Regions from separate parts of the Pseudomonas sp. PDM31 genome, predicted to be linked through region 3. Evidence: predicted binding sites of a transcription regulator. Region 3 holds the regulator's gene; each other region holds the start of a gene.
What was found. The regulator sigma-54, encoded in region 3, starts transcription at its own class of promoters, with help from an activator protein. The targets are predictions, from matches to a motif close to ANTGGCATNNANNTTGCTNT.

Region 1: a site for sigma-54 is predicted at 1,331-1,350, ahead of KW839_RS18160 (circularly permuted type 2 ATP-grasp protein). Genes of this name have one in related genera too.
Region 2: a site for sigma-54 is predicted at 847-866, ahead of glnA (type I glutamate--ammonia ligase). Genes of this name have one in related genera too.

The regions. Positions count from the first base shown of each region.
Region 1 covers NZ_JAHUWS010000009.1:39,276-41,486, forward strand. Annotated here, with positions in the region: gene KW839_RS18160 (circularly permuted type 2 ATP-grasp protein) at 1-1,298, opposite strand, end outside; gene KW839_RS18165 (ribonuclease E inhibitor RraB) at 1,587-1,928, opposite strand; gene KW839_RS18170 (hypothetical protein) at 2,139-2,211, opposite strand, start outside.
Region 2 covers NZ_JAHUWS010000004.1:243,433-245,643, reverse strand. Annotated here, with positions in the region: gene thiI (tRNA uracil 4-sulfurtransferase ThiI) at 1-632, opposite strand, end outside; gene glnA (type I glutamate--ammonia ligase) at 961-2,211, shown strand, end outside.
Region 3 covers NZ_JAHUWS010000013.1:126,235-128,445, forward strand. Annotated here, with positions in the region: gene KW839_RS23155 (RNA polymerase factor sigma-54) at 170-1,663, shown strand; gene hpf (ribosome hibernation-promoting factor, HPF/YfiA family) at 1,738-2,046, shown strand; gene ptsN (PTS IIA-like nitrogen regulatory protein PtsN) at 2,059-2,211, shown strand, end outside.

The sequences.
Region 1 (2,211 bases), on a different contig from region 3:
TCGCGGCCGGACAAAACGAACGGACGCAGGTCGATGTGGCGCGGCGCAATGCCGCTTTCGACAAAGGTCGGACAGGTCGACAGCGACAACGTCGGTTGCGCGATATAGGCATGGGGCTTGGCGATGATGCGCGCGCGGAAGGCTTCGATTTCCGCCGCCGTCGCCGCCGGCCCCACCAGCATTCCGTAACCACCGGAGCCCTGGGTTTCCTTGACCACCAGTTCCGGCAGATTGGCCAGCACATGGGACAGTTCAGAAGGATTGCGACACTGCCAGGTCGGCACGTTCTTCAGGATCGGTTCTTCATCCAGGTAAAAACGGATCATGTCGGTAACGAACGGATACACCGACTTGTCGTCCGCCACACCGGTGCCGATGGCATTCGCCAATACGACATTGCCGGATCGGTAAGACGACAGCAGCCCCGGCACACCCAGCATCGAGTCCGGATTGAACGCCAGCGGATCGAGGAACGCATCGTCGAGGCGGCGGTAAATCACGTCGACGGCTTTCGGCCCGTCGGTGGTGCGCATGAACACTTTGTCGTCACGCACGAACAGATCCGCGCCCTCCACCAGCTCCACGCCCATTTCCCGGGCGAGGAACGCATGCTCGAAGAACGCACTGTTAAAGCGCCCGGGAGTCAGCACCACCACGCTCGGGTTGTCGATCGGGCTGGAACTTTTCAGGGTGTCGAGCAACAGGTTCGGATAGTGATCGATGGGCGCGATGCGTTGCGCGGCGAACAGCTCGGGGAACAGGCGCATCATCATCTTGCGGTCTTCGAGCATGTAGCTGACGCCACTCGGTGTACGCAGATTGTCTTCGAGCACGTAATACGTGCCGTCGCCATCGCGCACCAGATCGACGCCGGAGATGTGCGAATAGATATCGCGGTGCAGATCCAGCCCTTGCATTGCCAACTGGTATTGCTCGTTGGCCAGCACCTGCTCGGCCGGAATGATGCCGGCCTTGATGATGCGCTGCTCGTGGTAGAGGTCGGCGAGGAACATGTTCAGCGCCTTGACCCGCTGGATGCAGCCGCGCTCGACGATACGCCATTCGCTGGCAGGGATGCTGCGGGGGATGGTATCGAAGGGTATGAGGCGCTCTGTGCCCTGCTCATCCCCGTAGAGCGTGAAGGTTATCCCGGCGCGATGAAACAGCAGATCGGCCTCGCGTCGCCGTTGGGCCAGTAGCTCGTCAGGCGTCTCGGCAAGCCAACGGGCAAACTCCCGATAGTGCGGGCGGACCTGGCCGCCGGCATCGTACATTTCATCAAAATAAGTGCGGTTCATGCCGTACTCCTTGTCACCCGGACATCCAGACCTTCGCAAGGCCCGTGCCATCGGCAGAATCGCTTTGATTTCAATCGGTTGGATAATCAACGCGAAAGCACCGCACCATTGCTGTGCGGCAAACGCCCCAACCCCATTGGCTGCGCTCCAATGCAAGGCACTGTAGTCGCCTGTTTCCAGCATAGTCAGAGTTGATCGCCCTGCCCAAGGCTGCGATCTTTTGCTCATAAACGAAAACGGCCAACCCAAAAGGTCAGCCGTTACTGATGCCTGCTACTGTTCATAAGCTTATGCGAGTCGCCCTCGTACCTCCTGTTTCACTCCCCAGCCTTCGATGATGCCGCCCAGTGGCTCGACCACAGCTTCGAACCCCTGCTCGAAATCGCCGATGTCGTCGTAGGTGGCATACATGACTTTGCTCAACTCCAGCGCCCAGGCGCCGTCATCACGCACACTGATCTGTGCATTCAGCGATTCACCACGGTAATGCCCTGCCGCCCTGCGTGCCCGCTCCTCGTCCGGGAAAATGGCGTAGAACTCGATGGGATGGAACCGGGAAAAGTCAAAACCGCCTTCTTTCATGCGGCGCAGCACGCTGCTGCTGATGTCTTCTTGATAGGCTGTGCTCATGAAACGTCCTCCTCAAATGATGGATAGACTTTCCGTACTCCCTGCGCCCGCAACCGAACGGTGCGAGCGACGGCAACCGATGTGCCGGCGGGAAACAAGCATGGAGCTACAAGACCAGACCTTAGCGATTCATTCGCTGATCTCGCTTGCAGAGTAGCCTCAAGTTAGAGCGTCTGCCAAGGTCTGGGCGTGAATGTCGCAAGAGTTGAATCAGACGGGAGTGATTCCGAGGATTTGAATGCTGTTCTGGGACTTGAGACTTTTGACGCTGGCGTCAGCGGTT
Region 2 (2,211 bases), on a different contig from region 3:
AAGAAGCAGAAATGCGCCATCAGGCCGCGACGCATGATCTGGTAGGCCGCCACAGTGGAGTCGAAGCCGCCGGACATCAGAACGAGCGTCTGTTCCAGGGCTCCCAGCGGATAACCGCCGATGCCGGTGTGCTGGCTGTGGATCACGAACAACCGTTGGTCGCGAACTTCGATGCGGACTTCGATTTCGGGCTTTTTCAGGTCGATTCCGGCGGCACCGCACTGGCGGCGCAACTGGCTGCCGACGTATTTCTCGATGTCTATGGAGCTAAATGGGTGCTTGCCGGCGCGTTTGCAACGGACCGAGAAAATCTTCCCGGCCAGTGCATCGCCGTAGTGCTGCTTGCACTTCTCGACGATGTCGTCGAAGTCACCCAGCGGGTACTCGTCGATCTGCAGGAAATGCGCGATGCCCGGCATGCAGCTCAGGCGTTCGCCCATCTCTTTCAGGGCCTTGGGATCGCTGACGCGGGTTTCCAGCTCGAGGTTGTCCCACACACCGTTCACCACCACAGCCGGGTCCAGATCGCGGAGCACGGCACGGATGTTCTTGGCCAACTGACGGATGAAACGCATCCGTACCGGGCGGCTCTTGATGGTGATCTCGGGGAAGACTTTTACGATTAATTTCATGGAAACAGCGCGCGCAGGGCCTGCCGAAAAAGGGGGGCGCGGATTATAGCGGAAATTGCTCAAGGTTTAACCAGTTAATGTGCAGAAGGTTTTACATGCACCAAAACAGGTCATTTGTCGCCTTCGACGCAACATTACAGGGCGGGATTTTCTTCCTTAAAGGCCAATATGCCCTGATAAGCGAGATTTTGGGGCAAAAAACCCATGCTGGGGCACTGGCATGCAATTTGCTCCCTTGTGAGGCAGGTTGCCTTGGCAGAGTATTCGCGCCGGCATCACAAACATTAAAGGGCATCCACTACCAGCCCTAATCCACCCGGAGGACACTATGTCGAAGTCGGTTCAACTCATCAAAGATCATGACGTCAAGTGGATTGATCTGCGCTTCACAGACACCAAAGGCACTCAGCACCACGTGACCATGCCGGCTCGCGATGCGCTGGAAGACGACTTCTTCGAAGTCGGCAAAATGTTCGACGGTTCCTCCATCGCTGGCTGGAAAGGTATCGAAGCTTCCGACATGATCCTGCTGCCGGACGACTCCACCGCTGTGCTGGATCCGTTCACTGAAGAGCCGACCCTGATCCTGGTCTGCGACATCATCGAACCTTCGAGCATGCAAGGCTACGATCGCGACCCACGTGCGATCGCCAAGCGTGCCGAAGAGCACCTGAAATCCACCGGTATCGGTGACACCGTATTCGCCGGCCCAGAGCCAGAGTTCTTCATCTTCGACCAGGTGAAGTTCAAGTCCGACATTTCCGGTTCCATGTTCAAGATCTACTCCGAACAAGGTTCCTGGATGTCCGACCAGGACATCGAAGGCGGCAACAAGGGCCACCGTCCAGGCGTCAAAGGCGGCTACTTCCCGGTTCCACCGTTCGACCACGACCACGAAATCCGTACCTCCATGTGCAACGCACTGGAAGAAATGGGCCTGACCGTCGAAGTTCACCACCACGAAGTGGCAACTGCCGGCCAGAACGAAATCGGCGTCAAGTTCAACACCCTGGTGAAGAAAGCCGACGAAACCCAAACCCTGAAGTACGTTGTACACAACGTTGCTGACGCTTACGGCCGCACCGCGACCTTCATGCCTAAGCCTCTGTACGGCGACAACGGTTCGGGCATGCACGTACACATGTCGATCTGGAAAGACGGCAAGAACACCTTCGCAGGCGAAGGCTATGCCGGCCTGTCCGATACCGCCCTGTACTTCATCGGCGGCATCATCAAGCACGGTAAGGCCCTGAACGGCTTCACCAACCCGGCGACCAACTCCTACAAGCGTCTGGTTCCAGGCTTCGAAGCACCGGTAATGCTGGCCTACTCGGCTCGCAACCGTTCCGCTTCGATCCGTATTCCTTACGTGTCGAGCCCGAAAGCCCGCCGTATCGAAGCGCGCTTCCCGGATCCGGCTGCCAACCCGTACCTGTGCTTCGCCGCACTGTTGATGGCTGGCCTGGACGGCATCCAGAACAAGATCCACCCTGGCGATGCAGCTGACAAAAACCTGTACGACCTGCCGCCTGAAGAGGCCAAAGAGATCCCACAAGTTTGCGGCAGCCTGAAAGAAGCC
Region 3 (2,211 bases):
GCAGGTCGCCAGAGTGCTTATCTCGATAAAAAATCAACACTTTTTTATTGTTACAGCGCTCTAGGCAAACACTGCAGTTTCGGGCATATAATTTGCTTATGTTTGGCGCTTCGGCGCCCTGTAGTGGATGGCGCATGTGCGCCGGCGAATAAGGTGTTAAGCCCCTGCCATGAAACCATCGCTAGTCTTGAGAATGGGCCAGCAGCTGACGATGACACCGCAGCTGCAACAGGCCATCCGCCTGCTCCAATTGTCGACCCTGGACCTGCAACAGGAAATCCAGGAGGCGCTGGAGTCCAATCCGATGCTCGAACGCCAGGAAGAAGGCGACGACTTCGACAACTCCGACCCCCTGGCCGACAGTGCCGAACAGAAGCCCAATACCGACATTCAGGAGCCTTCCTACCAGGAAAGCGCCCCCACGGTGGATAACCTGGAGGAAGGCGACTGGAACGAGCGCATTCCCAACGAGCTCCCCGTCGATACAGCGTGGGAAGACGTTTATCAGACCAGCGCCAGCAGCCTGCCAAGCAACGATGACGACGAATGGGATTTCACCACCCGCACATCGGCTGGCGAAAGCCTGCAAAGCCACCTGCTGTGGCAGTTGAATCTGGCGCCGATGTCCGACACCGATCGGCTGATAGCCGTCACCCTGATCGACTGCATCAACAATCAGGGCTACCTGGACGAGACACTCGAGGAAATCCTCGAAGCCTTCGATCCGGAGCTGGACATTGAACTGGACGAAATCGAAGCCGTCCTGCACCGCATCCAGCAATTCGAGCCCGCTGGCATCGGCGCCCGCAACCTGAGCGAGTGCCTGCTGCTGCAATTGCGCCAGTTGCCGGCCAAGACCCCTTGGCTGGCCGAGGCCAAGCGCCTGGTCAGCGACTACATCGACCTGCTGGGCAGCCGCGACTACAGCCAGCTGATGCGCCGCATGAAACTCAAGGAAGATGAGCTGCGCCAGGTGATCGAACTGGTTCAGAGCCTCAACCCTCGGCCCGGCTCGCAGATCGAGTCCACCGAAGCCGAGTACGTCGTACCGGACGTCATCGTGCGCAAGGACAACGAGCGCTGGCTGGTCGAACTGAATCAGGAGTCGGTGCCACGCCTGCGCGTCAACGCCCAGTACGCCGGTTTCGTGCGCCGCGCCGACACCAGCGCCGACAACACCTTCATGCGTAACCAGTTGCAGGAAGCCCGCTGGTTCATCAAGAGCCTGCAAAGCCGCAACGAGACCCTGATGAAAGTGGCGACCCAGATCGTCGAGCACCAGCGCGGTTTTCTCGAGTACGGCGATGAAGCCATGAAGCCGCTGGTCCTGCATGACATCGCCGAAGCGGTGGGCATGCACGAATCGACGATTTCCCGGGTCACCACCCAGAAGTTCATGCACACCCCTCGGGGAATATATGAACTGAAATACTTTTTCTCCAGCCACGTCAGCACCTCCGAAGGCGGTGAATGCTCGTCTACGGCGATCCGCGCGATCATCAAAAAACTGGTTGCCGCGGAAAATCAGAAAAAGCCATTGAGTGACAGCAAGATCGCTGGTTTACTGGAAGCACAAGGCATTCAGGTGGCTCGCCGCACCGTCGCCAAATACCGCGAATCCCTCGGGATCGCGCCTTCGAGCGAACGTAAGCGGTTGATGTAGAGCCACGCCACAGCGTTCCAGTGGTAGATCATCTGATCTACCGCTTTATGCACTGGCAACGAAGGAGAAGCTGTATGCAAGTCAATATCAGTGGACACCAACTGGAAGTGACCGAACCTCTTCGCACCTACATCGGCGAAAAACTCGAACGATTGGAAAGGCATTTCGACAAGATCACCAACGTGCAGGTCACGATGACAGTCGAAAAGCTGAAGCAGAAAATCGAAGCCACCTTGCATATTCCCGGTAGTGAAGTAGTCGCAAACGCAGAACATGACGACATGTATGCGGCTATCGACTCACTCACCGACAAGCTGGATCGCCAACTCAAAAAGCATAAGGAAAAGACCCAGAGCCTCCTTCAGGGCGCAACCGGTCGTTAACACTCCCAACCCATGATCCGACTTGAAAGTATCCTGACCCCCGGCCGTTCCCTGGTGAACGTGCCGGGCGGCAGTAAAAAGAAAGCCCTCGAACAAATTGCCAATCTGATCGCCCGCGAAGTGCCGGGCATGGAGATGCAAGATGTCTTCGAGGCATTGATTGCC